Regions from separate parts of the Corynebacterium sp. A21 genome, predicted to be linked through region 1. Evidence: predicted binding sites of a transcription regulator. Region 1 holds the regulator's gene; each other region holds the start of a gene.
The links. Region 1 encodes LexA, which represses DNA repair genes until DNA is damaged. Its sites were predicted from a motif close to CGAACANNTGTTCG; they were not measured.
Positions count from the first base shown of each region.

Region 2: a site for LexA is predicted at 1,964-1,977, ahead of ACTU46_RS01885 (DUF222 domain-containing protein). Genes of this name have one in related genera too.
Region 3: a site for LexA is predicted at 2,732-2,745, ahead of ACTU46_RS06875 (error-prone DNA polymerase). Genes of this name have one in related genera too.

Region 1 is NZ_JBQPQY010000001.1:530,709-534,918, reverse strand. Features, by position in the region: gene hrpA (ATP-dependent RNA helicase HrpA) at 1-566, shown strand, start outside; gene nrdR (transcriptional regulator NrdR) at 590-1,048, opposite strand; gene ACTU46_RS02400 (hypothetical protein) at 1,131-1,310, opposite strand; gene lexA (transcriptional repressor LexA) at 1,793-2,515, shown strand; gene ACTU46_RS02390 (DeoR/GlpR family DNA-binding transcription regulator) at 2,817-3,596, shown strand; gene ACTU46_RS02385 (MBL fold metallo-hydrolase) at 3,919-4,210, opposite strand, start outside.
Region 2 is NZ_JBQPQY010000001.1:419,753-423,962, reverse strand. Features, by position in the region: gene ACTU46_RS01890 (Tex family protein) at 1-1,889, opposite strand, end outside; gene ACTU46_RS01885 (DUF222 domain-containing protein) at 2,082-3,800, shown strand; gene trmD (tRNA (guanosine(37)-N1)-methyltransferase TrmD) at 3,973-4,210, opposite strand, start outside.
Region 3 is NZ_JBQPQY010000003.1:108,360-112,569, reverse strand. Features, by position in the region: gene ACTU46_RS06895 (methionine ABC transporter permease) at 1-73, opposite strand, end outside; gene ACTU46_RS06890 (methionine ABC transporter ATP-binding protein) at 70-1,128, opposite strand; gene ACTU46_RS06885 (MetQ/NlpA family ABC transporter substrate-binding protein) at 1,203-2,081, opposite strand; gene ACTU46_RS06880 (hypothetical protein) at 2,204-2,641, opposite strand; gene ACTU46_RS06875 (error-prone DNA polymerase) at 2,769-4,210, shown strand, end outside.

The sequences.
Region 1 (4,210 bases):
TGGTGGAGGATGCGCGCATCGCTGCGATCCGTGATGGCATGCTCCGCCACGGTGGCCCGGTGCGCGACCCGGAGAAATTCCAGGAGCTCAAGGCGGCGGTGTCACCGGAGGTCGCCGGAGAGGTGCGTCGTTCCGTGGTCAGCCTGGCTCCCGCCCTGGTCGGTTATGCCAATATCCGGGGCGAATTGGCACAGTGGACCGGCGAGGCCATCGAAGATATGAAGCGCCAGCTGGATTTCCTGCTACCCGCACACGCCATCAGTGTCCACGGGATAACCCACCTGCGACATCTCCCCAGGTATCTTCAGGCGATGCAGATACGGCTGGAGGAAATGCCCAGGGATCCGGACAAGGATGCCGATCGTCAGGACATTGTCGATGGAGTCCTCGACTACCTGAGTCGTCGACTACAGAAGCTACCTACGGGAAGGGAAAAGACCCGTGCGGTCAAGGACATCCGGTGGATGATCGAGGAGCTACGGGTCAGTCTCTTTGCCCAACGTCTAGGTACCGCACAGCCGGTCTCTGAGCGCCGGATCCAAAAGGCGATCGACAAACTCAGTTAAGACGGATCTCCCGGATCGAGACTCTAGGTTTGGTTCCGGGAGCGACGGCGCATCAGACGGATTTCCGACTCGAAGTCGTCAGCGCTCTCAAAAGACTTGTAGACGGATGCGAAGCGGAGGTAGGCCACCTCATCGAGCTCTCGGAGCGGCTCCAGGATCGCCAGACCGATTTCATTGGCGTTGATCTGCGAGCTACCTTGTCCACGGACCGCCTCCTCCACTTCCTGCGCGAGGCGCTTCAAGGCATCATCAGAGACATCCCTTCCCTGGCAAGCACGGCGCACACCGGTAATTACCTTGTCACGGCTGAAGGGTTCGGTGACACCATTGCGTTTGATCACCAGGAGTACCGCCTTCTCGACCGTGGTGAACCGACGCTTGCAGGAGCTGCACTCCCGTCGGCGGCGAATCGAGGACCCGCCCTCGTAGACCCGGGAATCAATCACCCGAGAATGGTCATGATGGCAAAAGGGACAGTACACGGGAGTTTCAGAACCTCTCTGCGGGGCCGGTCGGCATCGTAAATATCGCGCTCCCCACAGAGGACAGCGTACCCGCCCCGAATCAGCGGACGGACACAGACATTTCCTGGCCCGGCAGCGTGGTGTTCGGGACCGGCTCATCCCAGTCACCGCCGAGGACCATCCCGACCACGAAAGCAAGCCCGAAGACCGCACCCGCCAAATATGCCTGAGTAGACTCCCCCAACTGAAGTCCGCTTTTGCGCAGGCACTTCGGAGCCATGGTGACCCTGGAAGGGGTTAGTCCCTCTGTTCGAATTTCCCGGGAAAGGCGACGTATTCCGACGCCCCGAGGAGAGAGGGAAAACCCCTCCCTCGGCTCCCATATCGCCGCCGCAGGAACGACCCTGGAATCAAATTTATTGTTGATCTGTGCTGGTTGAGTGTGATTAAGAGAAATCGCCACCATCATGTCCTTTCATCCGTGGGCAATCCTAGGAACCCGCCCCGCCACACCCAAACATCTCTCGCTCAGGTATTCGAATACACTTTTCTGTTCGATTTATAACATGCCTTCGAACACTTGTCCAGATAAATCCCCCTTTTCTCGAACATTCGTGTTAAATTCGAATGTGATGGGGCAGGGTTCGCCCAGAAACCGACCAGCTGATTCGAATAGCAGGACTGTCGCCCCGCCGAAGCGGACCTACAACCGCACCGGCTGAACACTGACCCTCGTTGGTCCAGACCTAAGGAGCTTCTGACATGGCCCGCGCCAGAGCCAAAGCAACATCCTCGAAGACCACTGCCAGCGGCAAAACCCAGAAGTCGGACCTCTCCGACCGGCAGCGTCGGATCCTCGAGGTCATCCAGGATGCGGTGGTGCTGCGGGGTTACCCGCCAAGCATCCGCGAGATCGGCGATGCCGCCGGCTTACAGTCCACCTCCTCGGTGGCCTACCAGCTCAAGGAGCTGGAAAAGAAGGGCTACCTACGCAGGGACCCGAATAAGCCGCGCGCCGTGGACGTTCGAAAGCTTCCTGGAGGTGAGTTTGGGAGAGAACCTGTCGCTGCCAAGCCGGCAGCAGCCGGCAGCATCCCGGCCGAGGCAAGTTCCGCCAGCTATATCCCGGTGGTCGGTTCCATCGCCGCCGGATCCCCGATCCTGGCGGAGCAGAATGTCTCGGATTATTTTCCGCTCCCCGCTGAGATCGTTGGCGACGGCGAACTGTATATGCTGCAGGTCGTCGGCGAATCGATGCGCGACGCCGGTATTCTGGACGGCGACTGGGTTGTTGTTCGCTCCCAGCCGGTCGCCGAGCAGGGCGAATTCGTCGCCGCACTCATCGAGGGAGAGGCCACCGTCAAGGAGTTCCACAAGGACTCCACCGGCATTTGGCTCCTGCCCCACAATGACGCCTTCTCCCCCATCCCCGGCAACGATGCCGAGATCATGGGCAAGGTCGTCTCAGTGATGCGCAAGCTCTAGTCCCCAGGTAGACGGGCCACGGCATAGCTGCCGCGGTTCGAGACCGGGGATTATTAGCCACCGCCCGAACCTCACCCCCGAACTTCGTTCCGCGCAGCTGCCGCCTATACGGATATAGGTCTGCCGGATGAGCTATTTCCAGAGGTCAATGCAGTTTCTTCTGATACTTCAGAATTTTCTATTCACCCCGGAGAGGGGTGCGTGGAAAATGAATCTGCTACTGCTTCTGCCGAAAGTGGGAGAATCGGAAATTGATGGAACAACGTCACGCAGTTCGATCCCATTAGACCGAGGAAGTTGGATGTACGCTGAGGAACGCCGCCGCCAGATCGCTTCGCTGACCGCTGTCGAAGGTCGCGTTAACGTCACCGAGCTTGCGGAACGATTCGAAGTTACCGCCGAGACCATCCGCCGCGATCTTGCAGTGCTGGACCGCGAGGGAATCGTACACCGCGTCCATGGTGGCGCAGTGGCCAGCCAGACCTTCCAGACCGCTGAGTTCAGCCTGGACACCCGCTTTCGCTCGGCCTCCGCCGCAAAATCGGCGATCGCCCGGGCTGCCCTGGACCAATTACCCGCTGCCCGCGGCAGCATGTTTCTCGATGCCGGCACCACCGTCACGGCACTGGCCAACCTGATCACCGAACAACCGCGAGCCCGGGAATGGTCGATCGTGACCAATAGCTTGGTCACCGCCCTGAACCTCGCTAATGCCGGGCTGACCGAGGTGCAGCTCTTGGGAGGCAGCGTCCGCGCCATCACCCAGGCGGTCGTCGGTGATACCGCACTACGCACTCTGGCGCTGATGCGCGGCGATGTCGCGTTCATCGGTACCAACGCCCTGACTCTGGACCACGGTCTTTCCACCGCAGATCCCCAGGAAGCCGCCATCAAGGCCGCGATGGTCACCAATGCTCACAAAGTTGTCGTCCTCTGTGACTCCACCAAGCTGGGCAATGATTACCTGGTCAGTTTTGCCGGCATCAATGACATCGACGTGGTCATCACCGATGAGGGTGCTCCCGAGACCTTCCTTGAGGCACTCCGGGAACGTGAGATTGAAGTGATCATCGCGAGCTAATGCTCTGCGTTTTAAATTTGGCACCAGTTTTGTAGAGCACGGAATCGCGCAAAGAGACTGTCGGCGGAATCTTGCTGGTCATCGCTGCAGCGATTGCGCTCATCTGGGAAACTCGCCAGCAGCTGAGTCCTACTTCGCGCTCCGGGACTTCACTCGTTATCTTGGCAGTGCAGCCGCACCTATCTCCCAGCCACCCTCCCCCAGAAGCCGCCTATCGGGGAGTTCAGCCCACATGCAATCTGGTGGTGGTTGCGGGAAGTACGGGTGCTCGTTCCTTCGCAATAACAGCCCACGCTGCTAGCGAAGCGTGGGCGATCTCCTGCTATTTGGCCGCGAGATCGGCCTGATCGGTGGTCTCAATTCCATCGTCGGTGATCAGGAACGTCATGAGGTCTTCACCCAAGACTACTTCACCGTCATAGTTTTCTTTCGTGCGGGCGATCATTTCTTCATCGGTGATGCCCTCGACCTTGCCTGGAATCCCGTTGACAAAGTGCGTATAAACGGCGAGCTTCGGCTGGGCCTCGGCGAAAATCTCACCGGCCTGATCCGGGGTGGTGTGATGTGAGATCACCTGGGGCAGGACATCGCGGTCCTGGAAAGCGGCAACCTCG
Region 2 (4,210 bases), 110 kb from region 1:
GAGGCGGTCTTGAACTCCGGGCGGGGGTCCCGGCCCGGCTTGTCCAGTTCGGCGATGATGTCGGTGACGGTGGGAACCCCGAAGGTTTCATCGGCGAAGTCCCGGGGATCAAGACTTTCTAGTACACGTGTATTACCGATGAGTTCGGCGATGCCCAGACCGGTGGCAGCGGTGATCTGTCGAACCACCGGATAGGCCTCAGGGTGAACGGCGGAAGCATCCAGCGGATCCTTGCCACCGCTGATCCGCAGGAAACCAGCACACTGCTGGAATGCCTTGGGCCCCAGCCGTGGTACCTTACCCAGTTCCTTCCGACTATTGAACCGACCATGCTCATCACGGTGGGCGACAATATTCGCCGCCAGCGTGGAGCTAACACCGGCGACCCTGGTCAGCAGCGGTGCCGAGGCGGTGTTCAGGTCAACTCCGACAGCGTTCACAGCGTCCTCCACCACGGTGTCCAGGGTCTTTGCCAACGCATGCTGGTTCACATCGTGCTGGTACTGCCCCACACCGATGGACTTGGGGTCAACTTTCACCAGCTCCGCCAGCGGATCCTGCAGCCGACGGGCGATGGATACCGCACCTCGCAATGACACGTCCATGTCCGGGAATTCTGCGGCGGCAATCTCAGAGGCCGAGTACACCGAAGCCCCCGACTCAGAGACCACCACCGGGGTGGGACGCTTGCCGCCGGCTTGTTTGATCAGGTCCGCGATCTCCTGGCTGAGCTTCTCCGTCTCCCGGGAAGCCGTACCGTTGCCCACCGCCATCAAATCCACCGAGTGGGTGGCACACAGACCAGCGAGCTCCTGCACCGCATCCTGCCAGCGGTTCTGCGGCTGATGCGGGTAGACGACGGTGGTGTCCAGCGCCTTACCGGTCGAATCAACCACCGCCACCTTCACGCCATTGCGATATCCGGGATCGAGTCCAATGGTGGCGCGCTGGCCCGCCGGCGCTGCCAGCAGGACGTCCCGGAGGTTGGTGGCGAAGATCTCCAGAGCGCCCTCCTCCGCTTTCTCCCGCAGCCGCATGCGCACGTCCAGACCTGAGGAGACATAAAGCTTGGTGCGCCAACCCCACCGCACAGCATCGGCGAGCCAGGCGGAGGTATGGGTATCCAGTTCGAAGCGGGCAGTAATGATCCCCTCATAGAGATCGTCCGCTCCGGCGTCGAGGTTCAGTCGCAGGACGCCCTCATTCTCACCCCGGAGCAGCGCCAAAATGCGGTGACTGGGCAGTTTGGTGAAGGGCTCCGCGAACTCGAAATAGTCCTTGAACTTAGCACCCTCCTGCTCCTTGCCCGTCACGACGCCCGCGGCCATGGTGCCGCGTTCATACATCTGTTCGCGCACCTCGCCGACCAGGTCAGCATCAGTGGCGAAGCGGTCGATGAGAATCGCCCGAGCACCCTCAAGGGCCTTCTTGGTGTCCTCGAAACCCTCGGTGGTGAAGCGTTGAGCGACATTCCCCGGATCAAGGGCAGGATTGCCGATGAGCTGATCCAATAATGGTTCCAGGCCGGCTTCCCGGGCGGTATCAGCCTTGGTTTTGCGGCGCTTCTTGAAGGGCAGATAGAGATCCTCGAGACGTGCCTTGGTTTCACAACCCTGGATCAGGGAACGCAGCGCATCAGTGAGTTTTCCCTGTTCCTCGATCGCCGCCAGGATCGAGGCTTTCCGCTCCGCCAGCTCCTTCAGATAACTTTGTCGCTCCTCCAGCTGTCGCAGCTGGGTGTCATCGAGTCCGCCGGTGACTTCCTTGCGGTAACGGGCGATGAAGGGCACGGTATTGCCCTCATCCAGGAGTTTGCAGGCGGCGATAACCTGTTCCTCCCGGACTCCTAGTTCACGGGCAATCGTGCGGGAAATCGAGATAGCTGACATTCCTGCAACTGTAGCGAAGGCTGCGGTATCCGGCTCGTACTGATCCACTGAATGACCCTCCGGTCAGCGGGAATCCAATATTTATTCGAATGTTCGTTCTATAATGTTCACCTGGAATTAGTTCATACGTTCGATGTTTGGATATATGCTGCAGGTATCCAACGGGAAAGTTAAGGGAAGGGGAGCAGGATCATGCCACTGATCAAAGAGTACGTCGCAGCAGTCGAAACCCACTTGAGCGCCATTGCAGACATCTTCGCCAACCCCGATGCGGCCACTTTCACCGCCAATGCCGACTCCCTTCCGGCTCTTGAACGAGCACTCAATCTCAAGGCAGGTATTGATGCCGCGATCGCCTATGCCGCCGACCAAGCCAACGCTGGCGATCGCGTCGGTTCCTCCCGCACCATCGACTATCTGATCAAAGAACTTGGCCTCTCCTACAACCAGGCCAATGCCCGCCTACGCTTGGGCCACCAGAATCACGGAAAAGTCACGATCCCAGAACCGACAGTTCCTGAGGCCTCCCCCGAGGCGGAAAATCAGTCATCGTCGGCGCAGGATTCTGCCGATGAACAACGCCGTAGAGAAGAAGCACAACGAAAGGACGAGCAGCAGCGCCGGCGTGCCGAATCAGAGCGCCTCAAACAAGAGGAAGCCACCCGTGCCACATCCCGGGAGAACTCCCGCGATAGCCGCATCAGCCAGGAAAAGCTCGCCATCATCGACCGTGAGCTGGAGAAGCTCAACTCCGATGCTCGCCTCAGCCGCAATGAAATCTACGCCCGAGCGGTGATCCAAGCCAATACCCGCAGCCCAGAGGATCTCAGGGAGTGGGTACGCACCCGCGTCAACCAGGCCAACACCGCCACCAAAGATCCGCTGGCGGCATGGAAGAAGCGGGAGCTGAAGATCAGTCGCCCGGACAGCGACGGCGGCGCGAACATCTACGGCTATGTCAGCGCCGATACCCTCGCACTCCTGGAGACAGCTCTGGCTCCCGCCGCCCGACCAGGCCATCTTGTCGATGACCCCACCGTCAAGGACACCCGCACCCTGCCACAGCGGCGCCACGATGCGCTGAGCGTGATCCTGGGCAACCACAGCGCCGAGAAAATCAACCGCACCGGCATCGGCACCATCGTAATCAGCATGTCTGCCAAAGACATTGACAATCTGGCGGATCCGAGCGCTGACCACCGCTACCCCACCAACACCAACGCCATGCTCACTCCGGCAGACATCCTCCGCCTGGGGGCCACCAAGTACAATTTTGCAGTCGTCCATGACCCCAACACCGGCGATCCGCTCCACGTCGCCCGCACCGAACGGCTGGCCACCGTCGAACAGCGCATCGCACTATTGGCATCGCAGTTGGTCTGTACCAACCCCGACTGCACCCAACCCTTCTGCAATTGCGAAATCCACCACCTGATTCCCTGGCAGCGGGGCGGAGGCACCGATATCTGGAACCTGGCGGTCCTCTGCCGCCCGCACCACGGCGACAACAACGACTACCGGAATGGCCGTGGCGCTCGAGGCCACGCAGAACGGGATCCGGAGACCGGACGGGTCGGATACCGGCCACCACCCAGACCCGGGAATCCACACCCAGCGGTAGAACTCAACAACACTGACCGGCAGGAACACTCCGGCGGAGCGAAAATCCGCAACCAACCATGGCCCAGCGAGCAATCAGAATCCCCCCGGAACACCAGGAGCACTGCGGAAGAAGGCCGCCCATCAAACACCACCGGCGATTCCCTGGATGAGACTCCGGCGACCTCGCCCGACCACAGTTCCACTCCGATGAAACAGCAGCCTCGCCCGGGCCCCACCCAGGTCAAGGAGAAAACATCCGATCCAGGTCCGGAGCAACCACCGTTGTTCCCCCTACGCCGAGCCAGCTGACCGACCCTGATCAACTGCGCGCCAAAACTTTCCGCCACCGCAGCACCTCGGAGGCAGTGGACCGGTGAAAACGGCTCAGCGTTAATCAGGGAGTAATCGGCAACCCTCGCGTCTCTTCCGAACCTCGCCTGAACCTCGTCCGAGCCGCCCCGGGGTCGCCCATGGGTCGCCCTTAACTTGCTGAGGGGTCCTGCCACGCGCAGGAAGCCGAAACCCCTGGCTCGCTATACCCCTCCAAGGAGGTGCCATACCAGTAGATTCCCTGGGGCAGCGACCTGACCACAACCTGGGTTAACTCTTTGAGTGCAAGGTGGGAATCTCCATTGACCACCACCCGATGCAGTGCTTCCACCACTGGGACATGCCCTTCGATCTGCTCAAACTGGGAGACCAGCATATTGTCCGGCTCG
Region 3 (4,210 bases), on a different contig from region 1:
GGGTGTCCCCGATGGCATCGAGGAAGGTGGGACCTAGCCGGTTCCAATCCGCGGCGAGAATCATGGTGTTCATCGGATGATCTCCTTGATGTCGGTGGTCGCCGCAAGGGTTCGGTAGAACTGCTCGATGGCGGGTGTCGGACCGTTGAGTCGGACCGTCATCTTGCCGAAGCTGTGCTGTTGCAGGGTGGTCACGCCACCGTGGACGATCGAGATCTTCACGCTGGCCTCCCGGGCTGCGGCGGCGGCCCCGAAGAAGCCGGAGTCCTCGCTCAGTTCGACGGTGAACAGCCGTCCCTCATGGGCCAGCAGGTCATCGGTTTCCACCATGTCCGGGGTGTTGCGCAGTGCGGTGGCCACGAAGCGCTGGGCGACGGCGGTCTTCGGGTCGGAGAAGACCTCGTAGACGGAGCCGTACTCCACCACCTTGCCGGCCTCCATCACGGCGACCTTGTCGGCGATGGAACGCACCACCTCCATCTCGTGGGTGATCACCACGATGGTGATGCCTAGCTCGCGGTTGACCTTGCGCAGCAGCGAGAGCACCTCCTGGGTGGTCTCCGGGTCGAGCGCAGAGGTGGCTTCATCCGCTAGCAGGAGGGAGGGGTTGTTCGCCAGCGCGCGGGCGATACCCACGCGCTGCTTCTGCCCACCCGAAAGCTGCTCCGGGAAGTTGCGACCCTTATCTCCCAGGCCGACGAACTGCAGCAGCTCCGCGACCCGGCGCTTGCGCTCCTCCTTCGGGACACCGGCCAGCTTCAGCGGGTACTCGATATTGCCGGCTGCGGTGCGGGAGGTGAAGAGGTTGAACTGCTGGAAGATCATGCCCACACCGGAGCGGATCTTGCGCAGCTGCGACTCCGACTTGCCGACCACATCAACTCCATCGAGCAGCAGCTGCCCGGAGGTGGCGTTGTCCAGACCGTTGATCAGCCGAACCAGTGTCGACTTACCGGCGCCGGAATAGCCGATGACGCCGAGTACCTCGCCGGGTTCAACGGACATCGACACATTATCGACGGCGATGGTGGTCGCCTTCTTATTGTTGTTGAACACCTTGGAGATGTTCCGGAACTCGATGCGGGTTCCGCTTCGTTGCTGGGTGTCAGACACTGTTCGTGTGCTCACTTTGCTTTGATGACAGGGCCGGTACAAGATTAAACCCCACCGTGGGAAACGGTGGGGTTGGGTGCGCTGGTGTCTTACTTCTGGGCGTCCGCTTCCAGGCGATCCAGGATCTCCTGCAGCTCAGCGGCGGTGCGCTGAACCGGAACGGAGGTGCCGGCGGAATCCTCGTCCACGGCAGCCTGAACCTCGGGGGAATGCCACAGCTCGACGAGCTCGGCCACGCGCGGATCTGCGGCATCCTCGGCCTTGGTCACGAAGACGTTGATGTAGGGCTCGGCTTCCTGGGACTCCGGATCATCCTCGAAAACCGCGGTGTTCGGGTCGATACCGGCGCGGTCCAGGAAGGAGTTGTTGATGATGGCAGGGGTGCCCTCGCCGTAGGCGACGGTGGTCTGGGCGGCATCAACCGGGGTCAGGGTGACCTTGGAGGCCTCTTCGTCGATGTCGAGCTCAGTCGGGGAGATCAGGCCCGGGGTCTTCAAGGTGATCAGATCAGCCTGCACCAGCACGTTGATGGCACGACCCAGGTTGGAGGGGTCATTCGGAACGGCGACAGACTGACCCTCGATGCCGTCAATGCCCTCGTGGTCCTTCCAGAACAGTGCCAGCGGCACGATCTCGGAGGCACCGACCGGGGTCAGGTCATCATTGTTTCCGACGTTGTACTCGGACAGGAACAACAGGTGCTGGAAGAGGTTGACATCGATCTGATCCTGGCTCAGGGCCTGGTTCGGGGTGGCGTAGTCGCTGAAGGGGACGACCTCGATGTCGACACCAGCGGCATCTGCCTGCTCTTCGAAAGCGACCCAGGCCTTCTTTCCGGCATCGGTGGTGCCGATGCGGATCGGGCCCTCGGCGGACTCGGAATCGGAGTCGGAGGAAGAGCAGGCGACCAGTGCGGTGGCGGCGAAGATGGTGGCGGTGCCGCCAGCCAGGATACGGCGCAGGTTCATGATGGTGTCATCCTTTGCTGGAAAATATTCAGGGGGTACTGGGGGAAGACATTAACACGCGCCGAACAGCTTGGTCTAGTTTTTTCGAACCGAGAGGGTTTGGGAGGTGGGTTCTGGCGGACTCAGTCGCACTCGGCCATCATGCCCAGGATCTCCTCCGGCGCACCATCAGCCCGGGCGCGGTCAAGGTCGAAGCAGGGGTATTCAGTGACTTCGGAACTGCCGTGTGCCTCATATTCCACCCAGCGACCGTTGTTCCAGAAGGCATATATCACCCAGTCGGTCTGCCACCGGCCGCCGCGCAGCCACTGCCCGTCGCAGTAGAGGACGGTGTCGAGGCCGGGGTCAATATCGCGGGCCAGGGCCTCCGGAGTGCATTCGATGAAGGGATCCGTGGGGCTGGAGGTGGTGGGAGTGGTTGGGGTACTGGTGGCTGCCGAAGTGCCGGGGCCTTCGGTGACGGTGACCGTCTCGGTGGGGGTTCCGGTTCCGGCACCGGTGCAGGCGGTGAGCAGTGTGGCCGTGGCGAGGAGCAGGATGGTGCGGAAGGGGTGTCTCATGACGGCCTCCTATCGGCTTTTTCTGAGCCTAGCCTGCGGGTCATCGGGCTGAAAAGAGTTTTCACCGGTTCTTGCCCATTCTGAGATATTGGAACATATGTTCTAATGTTGTGCTAGGTTCTGAGATGTGAGATTCACTGGCGGTGCCCCGTTGAGTTGGTCCCGGCTCGAACAGATTCTTTCCGGCCGGCAGGGGCCGGAACCGGTTCCGGTCGATCATCTGCGCGAAGCCCCTGCCCCGGGGCGTCGAGAAGCATCCCGCGCCTTCGCTGAATTACACGCCATCTCCAGCTACAGCTTTCTCAGTGGTGCCTCTGATCCGGAAACCCTGGTGGCGCGTGCCGCTGAGCTGGGATTATCCGCTTTGGCGGTGGTGGACCGCGATGGTTTCTACGGGGCCATCAAGTTCGCCGAGGCTGCGGCCGAGGCGGGGCTGCCCACGGTCTTCGGCGCCGAACTGACGCTTGCGGCGGACCGCGTGCTCACCCTGCTCTGCCGTGATCCGGAAGGTTATCGTCGGCTCTCCCGCTTGATCGCTGCGGCACATATGGCCGGCGGCGAGAAGGGCCGGCTGTATTACCCACCGCTGGAGCTGATCGCTGCGGCAGCTGAGGGGCACTGGTTGATACTCGCCGACCATTCCTGGCTGGGGGAGATAGACCGGCTGATCGACGGTTTCGGCGCAGCGAATGTGATCCGGGAATATGTGGTGAGCATGTTGCCGGAGGATGCCGACCACCACGCCAAATTGGATGAATGGCCAAAACTGCGGGCCATCGTCTCGGCGCGCCCGGCCGCCGCCACGCGTCATGACGCCCCGCTGGCCCGGGCGAAGCGGTCGCTTGCACGCCGGGAGGCGATGAGCCAGGCGGAGTCAGCACTCCATCCGATGGGGGCGGGGTGGCTGCGCTCCGGCGAGCAGGTGTCCATCATGGTGCCCGGCCGTCCGGAGCTGCTGGTCACCGCGGTTGAGATCGCGCAGGAATGTTCCTTCACCCTCGACCTGCTCGCGCCGAATCTGCCGCACTGGAAGACCCCGGAGGGTCAGCCGGAAATGTCTTGGCTGCGCCACCTGGTGCGCACCCGCGCCGAAACGAGGTATGCCAGCCGCCCGCCGGAGATCCGGGCGAGGGCGCAGCGGCAGATCAAGTATGAGCTCGGGGTGATCGGGCAGCTGGACTTTCCCGGCTATTTCCTCATCGTCAATGATCTGGTGGATTTTTGCCGCCGGGAGAATATCCTCTGCCAGGGGCGGGGCTCGGCGGCGAACTCGGCGGTGTGTTTCGCACTCGGTATTACCAACGCCGAGCCGATTTCCGCCGGGTTGCTTTTTGAACGGTTTCTCTCCCCGGAACGGGAGGGGCCACCCGATATCGACATTGATATTGAATCCGGTCGCCGGGAGGAGGTCATCCAGTACGTCTATGAGAAATACGGCCGGGATTATGCCGCCCAGGTGGCCAATGTGATCACCTACCGCACCAAGGGGGCGATCCGTGATGCCGCCCGCGCGCTCGGCTACCCACCGGGCACCGCGGATGCCTGGTCCAGGGGTACAGCAGCACCTCC